3 regions of the Brevibacillus brevis NBRC 100599 genome follow, and region 3 is predicted to be linked to each of the others. Evidence: riboswitches for the same ligand, from Rfam matches in the RefSeq annotation. Region 3 holds a riboswitch; each other region holds the start of a gene.

Region 1 (4,536 bases), 1.2 Mb from region 3:
TATAGAATACGTCGGTGCCGGTAAGGATGCAAGCCGTGCCTATTCACCTGTTTTCCTAGAAAAGAACGGCATCAAGATCGCGATTCTCGGCTTCAGCAGGGTCATTCCCGAAACGAGCTGGTTTGCAGGGAATTCCCAGCCAGGTATGGCCGCTTCCTATGATCCTACACTGGCAGTGAAAGCGATCCAGGATGCGAACAGCCAAGCGGATCTCGTGGTGGTGATTGCACACTGGGGCAAAGAACGCTCCGATTATCCTGTCGATCATCAAAAGGAGCTGTCTCGTGCCTACATCGATGCTGGTGCAGATTTGATTGTCGGCGGTCATCCCCACGTACTGCAAGGCTTTGAACGTTACAACGACAAATGGATTGCGTACAGTCTTGGCAATTTCATTTTCACACGTGCAAACGAACCCAAGACTTGGGAAACGATGGTCCTACAAGCAAACTGCTCCAAAAGTGGTGATTGTGAGCTAACGATGCTTCCATTTCATGCAGAATTAGGACAAGCTGTACCCATGAATGAAAGCAACGGCGCTGCCCTGTTAAAACGCATTGAATCCATTTCTGAGCAAGTCGACATACAAAGTGACGGACGTGTGCAGCCACATGCAAAGGCGGTGGAGACTGCCCCCTGATAAAAGAAGCCGTATTTCCAGATTCCTAGAAATACGGCTTTTCTTCTTATGATTCCTCTTACTTACGCAGATTCAAGAATAGGGAAGCAGCGCACTTCTAAGCCAAAATCATTTTTCAATAAGGACACTTGCTGTTCACTGATTCCCGTCACGATCAACCCTGCGCGCAAGACGCCTCCCAAATCGAATTGGACTTTTAGTTTATGCACGTTCACCCCGGCCTGCTGAAGGAAATACAAGACCCGATCTGGCGTCGCAGTATGACATGAGCCCTCCAGATAACATAGGACGTGTTCTGTCGAGTCCAACGTGCCTCCAGCTTTGTCAGCCGTTTTTTCTTTCCAGGTAGGATGCGGTGTGAATGGCTGTGTCAATAAATAGGCCAAATCTTCCACGACTGCACTTGCTGTAGGGAGCTCTCCTGCCCCTCTTCCTGTAAACAACAAGTCTCCCACGATGTTGCCGGATAGCTGGACAGCATTAAACGCATCGTGGATTTGCGCCAACGGATGGCTCAGCGGAAGCATGGTTGGTTCAACAGATAGGCGAATGCCTTTTTCGGCTTGATAAGCCTGCGCGATCAGCTTGATCCGGTACCCTAAGTCGCTTGCAATCCGAATGTGGCCTGCTGACAAATCTGCAATTCCTTTGCGAACAACATCCGCTAAAGGCAGCGATTCTCCATAAACAAGCTGTGCCAGGATATACAATTTATACATAGCATCAAAGCCTTCTACATCCGAACGAGGGTCTGCTTCCGCATAGCCCAGCTCCTGTGCTTGCTTGAGCACCTCCTGGTAGGAGAGCTGCTCTGCTTCCATTTTCGTCAAAATGAAGTTCGTTGTTCCGTTGAGAATACCACGAACGCCTTGGATATCGTTCGTACGTAGGAACTGCCGGAGCACACTCAAGATCGGGATACCCCCAGCCACACTCGCTTCATAGGCAAGATGCACTTGATGCTGATTTGCCAAATCGACTAGCTCTGTTCCTTTTTTCGCCAGGAGCTCTTTGTTGGCGGTTACCACATGGCAGCCCTTTTCGATCAAAGCACGTACGTAGTCATAGGTAGGTTCTACACCGCCCATGACCTCCACCACGATATCCACATCGCTTCTCAATACATCCTCAAAATCTGTCGTCAGTAAAGCCGGGTCGACATGAACCGCCCGCTCTTTTTCCGAGTCACGCACCAATGCCTTGACGATCTCAATTCGTTTTCCCAGACGAGAAGCCAGCTTCTCCTGTTGTGAACGGATCGTTTTGATTACGCCCCCACCCACTGTCCCCAATCCCAATAATCCCACGCGTACCACTTCTGCACTCATCCTGACCACCCCATACCCCGAATTTTAGATAAAAAGAAAAGCCATCTTCGATAAGAAGAAGGCTTGATAGCAGCTAATGCTCCCCCTCCTTATCTCCCAGGACACGTAAATGTCCTGCAGGAATTGGCACCTTGTCACAAAATATACGTGACGGTTGCCGGGCTTCATCGGGCCAGTCCCTCCACCTCTCTGGATAAAGAAAATATGAAATTAAAAAAACCTTCTTCGCTAAGAAGAAGGTTCATCTACTAATAGAGTAACCCGCTTCTTATCTTTCGAGACGAAACGTCTCGCAGGAATTGGCACCTTGTTGCAATATGCAACGGTTGCCGGGCTTCATCGGGCCAGACCCTCCACCTCTCTGGATAAGAACCATTTATGCTGTTAGGCTTTATTCTAAGAAATTCCAAGGCAAGCGTCAACAAAATTCTTTCTTTTCTGATTGCAAGCTGATTTGGCAAGGATTTCAGTTGTGGGTGAACAGGCTTTCTACCTCTTCCATACTGCAGCAAGCACAATGAAACACGCCCTCCTGGCATTCCTCAGGCTGCTCTTTTTCCTCAACATATCCGCACCATTGGCAAATAAAAAGTTGTATCATTGCTCGCCCTCCTCTTCTATTATTCTGCCCAAAATAAAAAGAGCATTTTCCGTTCGACCGTGACGATCGTTAGAAAATGCCAGAAAAGGAGGGGCATACTTGTCCACTCGCTGTTTTTTTCGCAAGCCATCTCTAACACCTCCCTATCTCCCGTAGGTCTATCAGTGTTGTCGAAACAGGCAGGTCTCCTGACTATGGGTTCATCGCCTAGCGTCGCCTTCCCCGTCTATTTTGATAGACCAGTGGCTTTTTGGACGCTGACTCCCCTCTTACAGTGGCGGGACCGTGTCGGATTTGCACCGAGCTTCCCTATTATCCTTGTGGCGAGTTGGTTACGCTCTAAGGAACCTGTTTCCACCTATGAAATTGTCTATTTTCACTGCTACCTTCAGATTTTACCTTACCCCAAATACCGCTCTTTCAAAATGCGAGTGTGATGAGCTTCATGTCCAACAATCACATAGGCCAATGTCCTTGCAGATAGCTTGTTTCCGTTGGCAAGTCCTGTACGCAACCACGCTTCTGGAGAGATTCCTCGCACCAAAGCGATGGTGGAAGCACGGACAGCCTTATACTCTTCCAGTAAATCAGACAGGTCTCTTAGCTGAAAACACCCGTGTTCAACAAAAGCATTCTCATCAAAACCGACGAGGGGTGTCTGATCTCCTCTCGCGATTCTCAGCAAGCGATAGCTCATGATGCGTTCTGCATCGATGAGATGACCCAACACCTCTTTAACCGTCCATTTGCCTGGCGCATACCGATAATCAATTTGCTCGGGGGCAAGGGACGAAAATAATGCGACGATCCTCTCTCCTTGCTGCGTGAGGATCGTTTGGAGCTCCCCCTCCGGTACAAGACCCATGTAATAGTCAAAATAAGCAGCGTATTCATCGCGCTCTGGTCGTCTGAGCATATGTTTCCCACTCCTCGTCATTCAGTTTCAATAGACAAGTTACTATGTAAACCTTCAAACAATAGGACCCTTGCCGGGGCTGCATCCGTGCCGACCAGCTTGAGTGGTGCAGCTACCAGAAAATACTCGCCTGGCGGGACCTCTGCTAGCCGCAAGCCTTCCACGACAATGACTCCCGCTGCAAACAATTTTTTATGGGTGGGGTGACCTTCCTGGCTGCGTTCGATTCCAAGTGCATCGGTACCAATGCCACGCACCCCTAGCTCACTTACATATTCCGCACCCTCTTCAGACAGAAAGATAAATTCAAAGGAGAACGCCTCTTCAAAAGAGTTTTTCGTTTTAAACAGGACAAAATCTCCTCGCTCAAGATCGAAGCTCTCCAAGTCAGCGCGAGTGATCCTGTCCTCGACCGCTGTGAGATCAAGAACTTTACACTTGCCCACTAGCTTCTCCAAGGAAATACTCTCAAATGTATCACCAGCATTCACCATATGCAGGGGAGCATCCACATGGGTACCTGTGTGGAGGTCCATGTCGATTCTCGATTCTGTTACATAACCGTTGGTAGCGGTACGTATTTTCGGCTGCTTTTCCGGCTTGTTTTTATACACCGTCATTCCTTCGTACACGATGGCGGTTACATCATACATTTTCATCCCAAACGCCCTCCCTTTTGCCTACTGGTTTTTTCGATCCGCTGGAAAAACAATCCCCATCTGCCTTCTCGCTTCATCCATGACCTGCATGGCCATTTTGGAAACTTCATGCGAATTCGTTGCAGATTGTCTGGCCCCGATCTTCGCCAAGTGTAGAAATTCTCTTATTTCATAATGCATGGTCTTCGGGGTCTGCGGCCTTGCTACTTGCTCGATTCGTCCGTCCCTGTAGCGAATGTCCACTTCTTTGAGATGGTTGATTCGATCGATCACCATCGTAGCGTCCTCCCCTTGAATTTCTGCTGGCTGATAGGAGGTCGTAATTTTCGAGAAGCTAATGATGGCATCCATCTCTCGATACTTCAACAACATACTGCCTTCTCCGTCCACTC
Region 2 (4,536 bases), 240 kb from region 3:
AAACCATGATCGTCATCGGGCGCGTATGTACGATTATTCCTTTATTACTGATCATCACCTTATTCATGGGCAAGCGCTCGATTGGGGAGCTACCTGTTTTTGACTTTATCATCATTATTACTTTGGGCTCAGTGGCAGGAGCTGACATTGCAGAGCCAGATGTCCGGCATATTTCAATTGCAGTAGCGATTGTGACATTGGGGATCTTGCAACGGGTCGTATCGCACTTGTCCATTGTCTTTCGCTGGTTTGGCAGAATGGTTACATTTGAACCGACCGTCATTTTCCACAACGGGGCTTTTCACTTCAAAAACTTGAAAAAAATCCGCTACTCGCTCGATAATGTCCTCCATATGCTTCGCGAAAAAGATATTTTTGACCTGGCAGAGATTGATTTGGCTATTATCGAGGCAAACGGTCGGTTGACTGTGCTCAAAAAAGTAGAACAGCAGGTCGTAACGAAACAAGATTTGGGCATCAATACTTCTTCAGCGGGAATGTCGCTGCCGGTCATTGTGGAAGGCAAGATATATCCAGATGTGCTGTCATACCGGAAACGCGATGAGCAATGGCTTTTGCACGAATTAAAGAAAAAGGGGATCGCGTCCGAACAAGTCTTTCTCGCGACGATCAATCGCCAAAATGAATTGCAGTTTTCCTTGAAAAACAAAAAAGAACCACAAGTACCCCCGTTGCATCATTAGCAATCGAATGGAAAAAGGCACAGTCCCTCTGCAAGATTGCATGAAGTCACTGTGCCTTATACGGGAGCATAATGGTGAACTTGGTTCCTACTCGTGGTTTACTTGATACATTGACGGTTCCGCCAATCGCATGAATGACATGATAGGAATACGTCAATCCAAGGCCGGTCCCAGTTGTTTTCGTAGAAAAGTAAATCGTTCCGAGACGGCTAATCTGTCCTGCATCCATGCCGACGCCGTTATCCTTGATGACCAACAGGGCTTTGTTTCGCTCGATGAGCAAGTCCAGGGAGACTTTTCCGTCCGAAATATCCGAGCACGCCTCGATAGCATTTTTGATGAAATTCACCAACACTTGCTTGAACTCGTCTGGATTGGCCTTGATCGTCACAGGTCTCTCAAAATCTTGCAGCGTAAGCTCCACGTTATGCATATTGGCAAAGGGGAGCATCACCTCGCGGATGGCATGCAAATGCTCGCTAAGATTAATGATCTCATGTCGTTCCTTGAGCGGCTTGGAAATGGCAAGGTACTCGGTCAAAATGGCTTCTGTGCGTTGTACTTCATCAAGACTTATGCGAATGTATTGATCGACTTTTACCAAATTTTCCGGACATTCCTGTATTAATTTCAAAAAGCCTTTGACTGCTGTCAGCGGATTGCGAACCTCGTGTGCAAGCGATGCAGCAACATGGCTCATCGTCTGGATTTTTTCGTTTTGCGCGTGGCGGATAAACAGCTCCTTATCCGAAACGCATTTGCTGAAAAGCGACATTAATAACCAGAGGCCGAAAAAGTTTTGAATAGGGATCGCTATGGTGTAGTAAACGAGGTGTTGAGTTACATACGTGGGAAAAAAGTAATAAGTAGTCCCTAAAGCAACCGTAGAAAAAATCGCACTCGTCATAAAAAGATACAGTGTTTTCCGATAACTGGCTTTGTAGTGTCGATACAAAAAGAGTGACAAGACAAAATTGACTGTAAGGATCAGCAAGGCAACCCATGTTCCTTCGCCACCAAGGTAGTGCCGATAAACCAAGGCTTCAATCAGAAGGAGCAGGGCAATCTCGACTCCGCCATAAACTAGTCCGAAAAATATGATGACATGTCGGATATCAAAAAACATGCCATTCGTGACACTCGGGGCGAAGGTCATCGCGAGAAACATGCAGGCTGAGCTGGTGATGGCAATAAAGGAACGGCTGTAGTTCCTCATTTTGTCACGGTAATAAATGTTGAAAAACACAAACGGGATAATGGCGAAAAACCATTGAAGAATAACTTCTTTTAATAGACTCATGTAGCATCCCCATCGCAAATATTTGCTAGGCTTGTATCAATCTACGATAATTCGACAAGACACAACAAAATCCCTCTTGATGTTACAGAAGAAACTGGAATATTTATCAAGAAAATTCTTTCGGTAAACCTAGTTGACAGATAGGTAATTGCCAGATTATATTCTGTATATACTTATACAAACGTTTTGAAAATAGAAACTACTCTTATCAAGAGAAGGCTGAGGGAATGGCCCTATGAAGCCCGGCAACCTAGCACGAGAGAATGCGTTCTTTCGAGCCAAGGTGCTAACTCCAACAGGTAGAATACCTGACAGATAAGAGGCGAGAATCTTGTCGATTTTTGTCCTCTTTCTCTGTGAAAGAGGATTTTTTGCGTAGCTGTCGTGGGGAAGAAGCGCATTTCCAGTCTACGCTTCGGCCTCCGCCCCGCTGTGAGTGAAGACTGTCCGCTTCGGAAGAAATGGCGGGAGAGCTTCAAACGCAGAAGGTTCAGGAAGGATTTCATAAGTGAAGCTGAAATTCCCCGCCATTTATTCCGAAGCTGAGATGGGCTCCAGAGGCGCTTGGACTGGAAATGCGCTTCTTCTACGAAGTTTTATTCCTTTTTGAAAGTGAAGTCAAAAGAAGCTTCAATTGATTGAGGGGAAACAAAAAAATTTCATCATTGTTATCTGTTTTAAAAAGAAAAAAGGGGGAACATCAAAATGAAAAAGAAACTCGGTCTGATCACATCACTTGTTTTGGCAGCTTCTGTTCTCGTGACGGCATGCGGCAGCGGGGCAACAACGGGAACAGGCAGTACAAACGGCGGTGCTTCGGGAGAGAAGGCAAAGAGAATCGCACTGATCATGCGCCAAAACGTAGGGACGTTCTCCGCTCAATATATCAATGGCGTGAAGAAAGAGGTGGAGAAAAACGGGGGCGAGTTGACCGTATTCAACGCAGATACTGATCTGGCAAAAATGGCGTCCAACCTCGATGCGGCTGTGAACCAAAGGTTTGATGGCATTCTGATCGATCATGGTACGGCAGAAGCGTTGCAGCAGGGCACGCAAAAGGCCGTGGATAAAAAAATTCCGGTTGTCCTGTTTGATACAGACATCAACATTCCGGGTGTGCCAGTTGTGGCGCAGGATGACAACAAGTTGGCAGAGCTGAGCTTGGAAAAGCTGGCGGCAGATACAAACGGCAAAGGCAACATCGTAAAAGTTTGGGTAGCTGGCTTTGCGCCAATGGAAAAACGCCAAGTGACGTACGAAGCTTTCCAGAAGAAATACCCGGACTTGAAAGAAATTGCGGCATTCGGTTCTGCTACCAACAATACGGCTCTCGATACACAAACGCAGATGGAAGCGATCTTGAAAAAGTATCCGAATAAAGGCGACATCACAGCAGTATGGGCGGCTTGGGATGAATTTGCCAAAGGGGCGACACGTGCCATCCAACAAGCAGGACGTACGGAAATCAAAGTATACTCCATCGATTTAAGCGATGAGGATTTGCAAATGATCCAGGCGGAAAACTCTCCGTGGGCAGCGACGGCAGCGGTAGACCCATCCAATATCGGACGCATCCATGCCCAAACCGTGTTCCAAAAGATCAAAGGCGAGCAAGTGCCAGACAACGTGAAGCTAAACCCAGTGCTGGTGAAACAAGAAGACCTGCCGAAGGATAAAAAAGTAACGATGGGCGACCTGTCCCAATACGTACAAGAGTGGGGCAAGTAAGAACCAAATTGGCTTTTCCCGTTGAGCTGTATCCGCCAACGGGATTTTTCCTTATAGAGGTGGGAACACGCAGGTTAACAGGAGGTGTGAAACATGTCCACATTGCAGATGAAAGGGATGGCGAAGCAGTTTTCTGGGGTTCCTGCCCTGCGATCCGTCGATTTTGAGGTGCGCGCAGGAGAGGTTCACGCACTGCTCGGAGCGAATGGTGCGGGAAAGAGTACCCTGATGAAAATCCTCACGGGAGCGTATCAGGCAGATGGCGGTACGATCACCATCGATGGACAGGCCGTGTCGATTCAATCTCCGCAGGACGCCAAAGCACAGGGCATTCAATGTGTATATCAGGAAGTGGACACCGCCCTGATCCCGAATTTGAGTGTCGCCGAAAACATACTGGCGGACCAGCTCGTCCAGGCGAAAACCAAGGGGCTGATCAACTGGCAGAGCTTGTACAACGAAACGGAGCAGATTTTAAAAAACTTCGGCTTTTCCATTCCAGTGAGGATGCTCGTCGAAGAATGTACGCTGTCGGAAAAGCAATTGATTTTGATTGCACGGGCGACCGTTCAAAAGGCAAAATACGTCATTTTCGATGAACCGACAGCGCCGTTGAGCACGAAGGAGAGCGAACGGCTGTTTCAAATCATTGCGCAGTTGAAAAAAGCTGGAGTCGGGATCATTTATATCTCCCATCGCCTGCCAGAAATCTTTGAAATCTGTGATCGGATCACTATCATGCGCGATGGACAGCATGTTGTGACCACAGAGACGGCGAAGACCAGTATGGACGAAGTGATCGCG
Region 3 (4,536 bases):
GGTTGTAGTGGACACGACTGCTTGGCGCAATTGCAGCCAGCGGGCGTGATACTCGAATAGGAATTCAAAAGCTTCCAGATGGCGCTTGGCCTCGAAGTCATTGCCGCCCCACGTGTAGATACCGTGGTTACGAATGAGTACGCCGGGAACTTCTGGTGTCATCACTTTTTCAATGGCGGCAGCCAAGGTCGGAATATCGGCAAAGTTCTCAACAATCGGAACAGTAATGCGCGCGTTTTCTTCCCAGATTCCGAGTCCCTTGATCAGCTCTTGTCCTTGGATGGAAAAGGCGCGTTGTCCAAAGTACAGCTCGGAAATGAGATTATTCCAGACCGTATGGACGTGGAAGCAAGCCCCTGCCTTCGGGAACGTTTTGTAGACGACGGCGTGGATGAGCGTTTCCGCGGAAGGCTTGAGAGCAGTATCATCCACTGGATGCGAGTCTTGATCTACCACCAGATAATCTTCGGGGGACAGCTTGGTTTTGTCTTTGCCGCTTGCTGTTACAGCAAATTGCAAGGGATCGCTTTGTATTTTAATAGAGAGATTGCCACTGGTGCCGGGAAACCAGTCCCGGCGGGCAAATGTCAGCTTGGCGTCATCCAGACGGCGAAAGGCATCCAGACGTTGTTCGAGTGTTGCAGTCATGAATTAGACGACCTCCTGTTGGACTTGCTGTAAAATGCGAATCACATCGTGGAATGTGGCAAACGTGCTATGCGGCAATTGCAGCTCTTCCGCCTTGTCAGCGAGGAAGGAACGAGCAATCACATAATCAGCGATCTTGGCACCAGCCAAATCAGTGATGGAGTCGCCGATGACGATGCGGAAATGGGTTGCTGGATCGTAACGGCGGATGATGGTCGTCTTGCACATGCCGCAGCCGTTCGTGCAATGTTCATCGCAAGCGTTTGGCCACGTAATGGTGATGCGCTCTCCGCTGAAATCACTGCCATTGCAGTAGATCGGTACATCGGCAAGATCGAAGGGTGCCAGGATAGGCTCCAGGAAAAAGTCGATGCCGCCACTCGTGATCAACAGCTCGATGCCTTCTTCGCGGCAATAGCTCACAAATTCAGCAAATCCTGGGCGAATGGTCGCTTCATGGACAATAAAATCAATAATGTCCTGGCGCAAGGAGGAGGGCAAGAGTTGAAACAGCTTGCCAACTCCTTCCTGAACGCTTATTTTTTGCGAAAGGATTTGCTCCGTCAAGGCTTCCCACTCAGGGGGAGCGAACTTGCGGACAATCGCTACAATGTTGTCTTTTTCGGTAATCGTACCGTCGAAATCGCAGAACAGGACGAGCTTCTTACTCATCGTGCGCCACCCCACTTTTCCAGGGCGATCGCCAGTTCTTGTGATTCTGAGGAGGCTTCTTCCAATGTTCGGCCTGCGGTGACTGCCTCAATCGCGGCAACGAAAGCTTTTGCTCCTGCGGTTGCTCCACCGGGATGACCGTGGATTCCGCCTCCTGCATTGACGATTTGATCGAGTCCGAAGTCTTGATAAAGCTGTGGAACCAGCCCCGGATGAATGCCGGCAGACGGAACCGGGAAGGAACGGCGTACACCATTCAATGGATCTGTCAAATGCTTCGCGAGCTGCAACGCTTCTGTTTTGTCCAGAGCCACATTGCCATATGGGGATGGGAAAAGCACCAAATCCGCCCCAGCTACACGCATCAACGTACCGAGTAGGAGCGGGGTGGCGATGCCGTAGTCAGGTGATGGATAGTATGCGCCTGCCAATGCTGGATGCGCCATGATTGGTACGTGTACGTCAGGATCGGCTGCCAAACGGTGCAGGGCATCGAAGCCAAAGGCCAGCACGTTGAATAAGAGGCAATCAGCCCCCGCCTCTACTGCACGCTTCGCTTTTTCGTTCAGCTCATGCACAGGTCCAGTCAGGTTGGCTGCATAGAGGACGGGCTTGCCAGTTTCGGCTTCGGTCTCCTGTGCGATCTGCTTGAACGCTTTGATCCGTTCGATAAAAGGAGCACGGTCATCTGCAAAGAAGATTTCGTCATCTTTCACGAGATCGACTCCGCCCAAGGCTTGTGCTCGGAATTGCGTCTTCAGATCGTCGAAAGGAAGACCTAGACACGATTTGAAAATGCTCATCAAGAGCGGGCGGTTATGTGCACCTAAACGTTCGCGCAGACCATCAATGCCGAACTTCGGTCCAGGGAAAGCCTGGAGGAATGATTCAGGGAAAACAATGTCGACGAGCTTGATTTTGCCGTCCATCGACAGTTTGCCGAATATTCCGGTTAACAAGGAAGGAATGTCCGCTGTAAAATTGCGAGTCGGATAGCTAACGGTAATCAGACCGCGTGTTTCTCCGTTTTCCAGTGTCGCAATCGGTGTCGCGCTCACAGCTTCACCGAGATATGGCGCTAGCATAGCTTGCTTGGCAAGCGGCAGGTCCGTCCAGGAACCGACTGTCATGCCAACAGCAATGGCTTGCGCTTTTTTGTTCAAGTCTTTTGCTTGTGTGAGATAGGTGACGAGGATACGTTGTTCACTCATGGTACGTCAAATCCTCCTTGAATTAATAAAAAAGCCTCCCCATTGAGCGGGGAGGCGGTTGTCGACTATGAAAGCGTCTCGTCTCCTCTCATCTCTCGGGTCAGTAGCCGAAACGAGCCAAAATTGCTCGATCTCGACTCTTATCCGTTGGAATTAGCACCGTTTCGCTATCCAAGGTACGCATGATGAGCGTACGATTCATGGTATAGCGCCGGTTGCCGGGCATCATAGGGCCAGTCCCTCAGCCAGCTCGCGATAAGAGTTATTCGTTTCCCCCATGATATGACGTTCATTGTCAGGAGTCAATCCTTGTTTTTGCAGAGAATGTGCAGGAGATTATTAGAAAAATGAGACGAAGATGAAACTTTTTTACAATTCCTTCGTGGTAAGGGGTGAAAGGGTGTGAACGGCTTGGGAAAGTAGGTCTGGAGGATGTGTACCAGCTGCATGTAAACGATATTTACCGCTATCTTTTCCGGCTGACACGAGATGAGAGGCTGGCAGAGGATTTGACACAGGAAACCTTTTGTCGCGCCTTCTCTTCCTTGGACGACTACCATGGGGAAAAAGTACGGCCCTGGCTGTTCAAGGTGGCCTATCACGCTTTCGTGGATGGTTATCGCAAGAAGACGAAACAACGATTTGTGTTTGTAGAAGCCTTGCCAGAGCGACCTGATCATTTGGCGGTTGATCCGGCAGAGCATGTCGTGAATCAGGAGCTATGGGAAGTGGCCTACGACTATTTGGAGAAACTTCCGGAAAAGCAGAGACAGGTCATTTTATTGTCCGCCATGCAGTTTTCCTACGCGGAAATGGCAGAGGTACTCGGAATCGAGCTGGCAGACGTCAAGCGCTCCTTGTTTCGGGGACGACAAAAGATGCGGCAGTTGTGGAGGGAGGAAAGCAAGTGATGAACACGGAGAAGAATCAACGCGAGCAAAGGTTGCTTGCTTATTTGCGTGGAGAAATGACGGCAGAGGATTCGAAACAATTCGAGGAAGAAATAGCCGCTGACGAAGAGTACGCACAGCGATTGGAAAGGCTTTTGTTGGGGGAAGAAACAGAAGAGGACAACGAGAAAACCAAACAGTCTGAAACACTGTCAGCTGAAAAACAGCGTGCCATTGTTCGCCGGGGGAAATGGAAAAATCGGTTGTCCAACGCAGGATTCACCATAGGGCTTCCCTTTCTGGCGGGAGTTGTGCTGCTGATTTTGAATGGCTGGGTTGGGTCGCTGATGCATGAAGACCTGTTCCGCGTTGCGAAGTCGATGGTCAATTTTACTCAGCCAGGTGTGAGAGTGGGGGGGAGTGGTTCACAGGTCGGATTGCTGTACGGAAACATCAGCATGGAACTAAGCGAGCGGGTTGGGGGAGAGGAAAAGAATGCGGGTCGTTTTGAGAGTACGAATGTGCTGTGGAATGTGAATGCCAAGCCGCAATGGACGAACGGGGTCAGGGAGCAAAAGTTGTTTTTCCGTTATCCGGCAGAGGAGGAAACGGAGGATACCATGTCTCTCACCTCAGCTGCCTGGACGACAATGGAGAAGCTGCCCGAAGGAACGGTTTCGCAGCTTGCGATATCTTTTGACCACTTTCTGACGTACGAGGAGTATTATAAGCTGGTTACCCGCCATGTTACCTCTTCAGGTCAAGATACAGTCTGGCTTGCAATAGATACAGGGGTAGAGCTCAAGCAAGCTGAAAGCGGAGATGTGCTTTTTGGTTCCGGGGAAGTGTGGGGATTTGCCCAGCGAGAAATGGATTACGGTGGTGTATATAAAAAAGGGGATGGGGACAGAGTAATCGCAAACTATCTGGAGGAGATGAGTTATTTGTCAGAGCAAGAGGAACTGGCTCGTGATATCGGAAGATCCTTACTCCCTGGCAGAGATCTACAGATTGCAGAGCGATACAGTCACATACAGAAATACGGGGTTCGCATCTACGGAGCCGTCCTCACCGGACCTACGAAAGAACTGCTGAAGCTCAAGGCAGAAAAGTCG

What was found. Region 3 has a riboswitch for S-adenosylmethionine ahead of BBR47_RS24450 (2,3-diketo-5-methylthiopentyl-1-phosphate enolase). Riboswitches for the same ligand answer to the same signal wherever they lie in the genome.
Region 1: linked by a shared signal. The riboswitch ahead of BBR47_RS18825 (homoserine dehydrogenase) and the one ahead of BBR47_RS24450 (2,3-diketo-5-methylthiopentyl-1-phosphate enolase) in region 3 are both predicted to bind S-adenosylmethionine.
Region 2: linked by a shared signal. The riboswitch ahead of BBR47_RS25580 (sugar ABC transporter substrate-binding protein) and the one ahead of BBR47_RS24450 (2,3-diketo-5-methylthiopentyl-1-phosphate enolase) in region 3 are both predicted to bind S-adenosylmethionine.

What each region holds. Positions count from the first base shown of each region.
Region 1 covers NC_012491.1:3,933,615-3,938,150, forward strand. The annotation lists gene BBR47_RS18820 (CapA family protein) at 1-640, shown strand, start outside; gene BBR47_RS18825 (homoserine dehydrogenase) at 703-1,968, opposite strand; SAM riboswitch class I at 2,055-2,168, opposite strand; SAM riboswitch class I at 2,234-2,340, opposite strand; gene BBR47_RS31830 (hypothetical protein) at 2,435-2,569, opposite strand; cobalamin riboswitch at 2,730-2,936, opposite strand; gene BBR47_RS18830 (DinB family protein) at 2,970-3,485, opposite strand; gene BBR47_RS18835 (cyclase family protein) at 3,503-4,144, opposite strand; gene BBR47_RS18840 (Gfo/Idh/MocA family protein) at 4,166-4,536, opposite strand, start outside.
Region 2 covers NC_012491.1:5,379,362-5,383,897, reverse strand. The annotation lists gene BBR47_RS25590 (DUF421 domain-containing protein) at 1-704, shown strand, start outside; gene BBR47_RS25585 (ATP-binding protein) at 751-2,004, opposite strand; SAM riboswitch class I at 2,207-2,326, shown strand; gene BBR47_RS25580 (sugar ABC transporter substrate-binding protein) at 2,710-3,732, shown strand; gene BBR47_RS25575 (sugar ABC transporter ATP-binding protein) at 3,826-4,536, shown strand, end outside.
Region 3 covers NC_012491.1:5,139,109-5,143,644, reverse strand. The annotation lists gene BBR47_RS24460 (methylthioribulose 1-phosphate dehydratase) at 1-648, opposite strand, end outside; gene BBR47_RS24455 (2-hydroxy-3-keto-5-methylthiopentenyl-1-phosphate phosphatase) at 652-1,320, opposite strand; gene BBR47_RS24450 (2,3-diketo-5-methylthiopentyl-1-phosphate enolase) at 1,317-2,531, opposite strand; SAM riboswitch class I at 2,617-2,793, opposite strand; gene BBR47_RS24445 (sigma-70 family RNA polymerase sigma factor) at 2,924-3,442, shown strand; gene BBR47_RS24440 (anti-sigma factor) at 3,442-4,536, shown strand, end outside.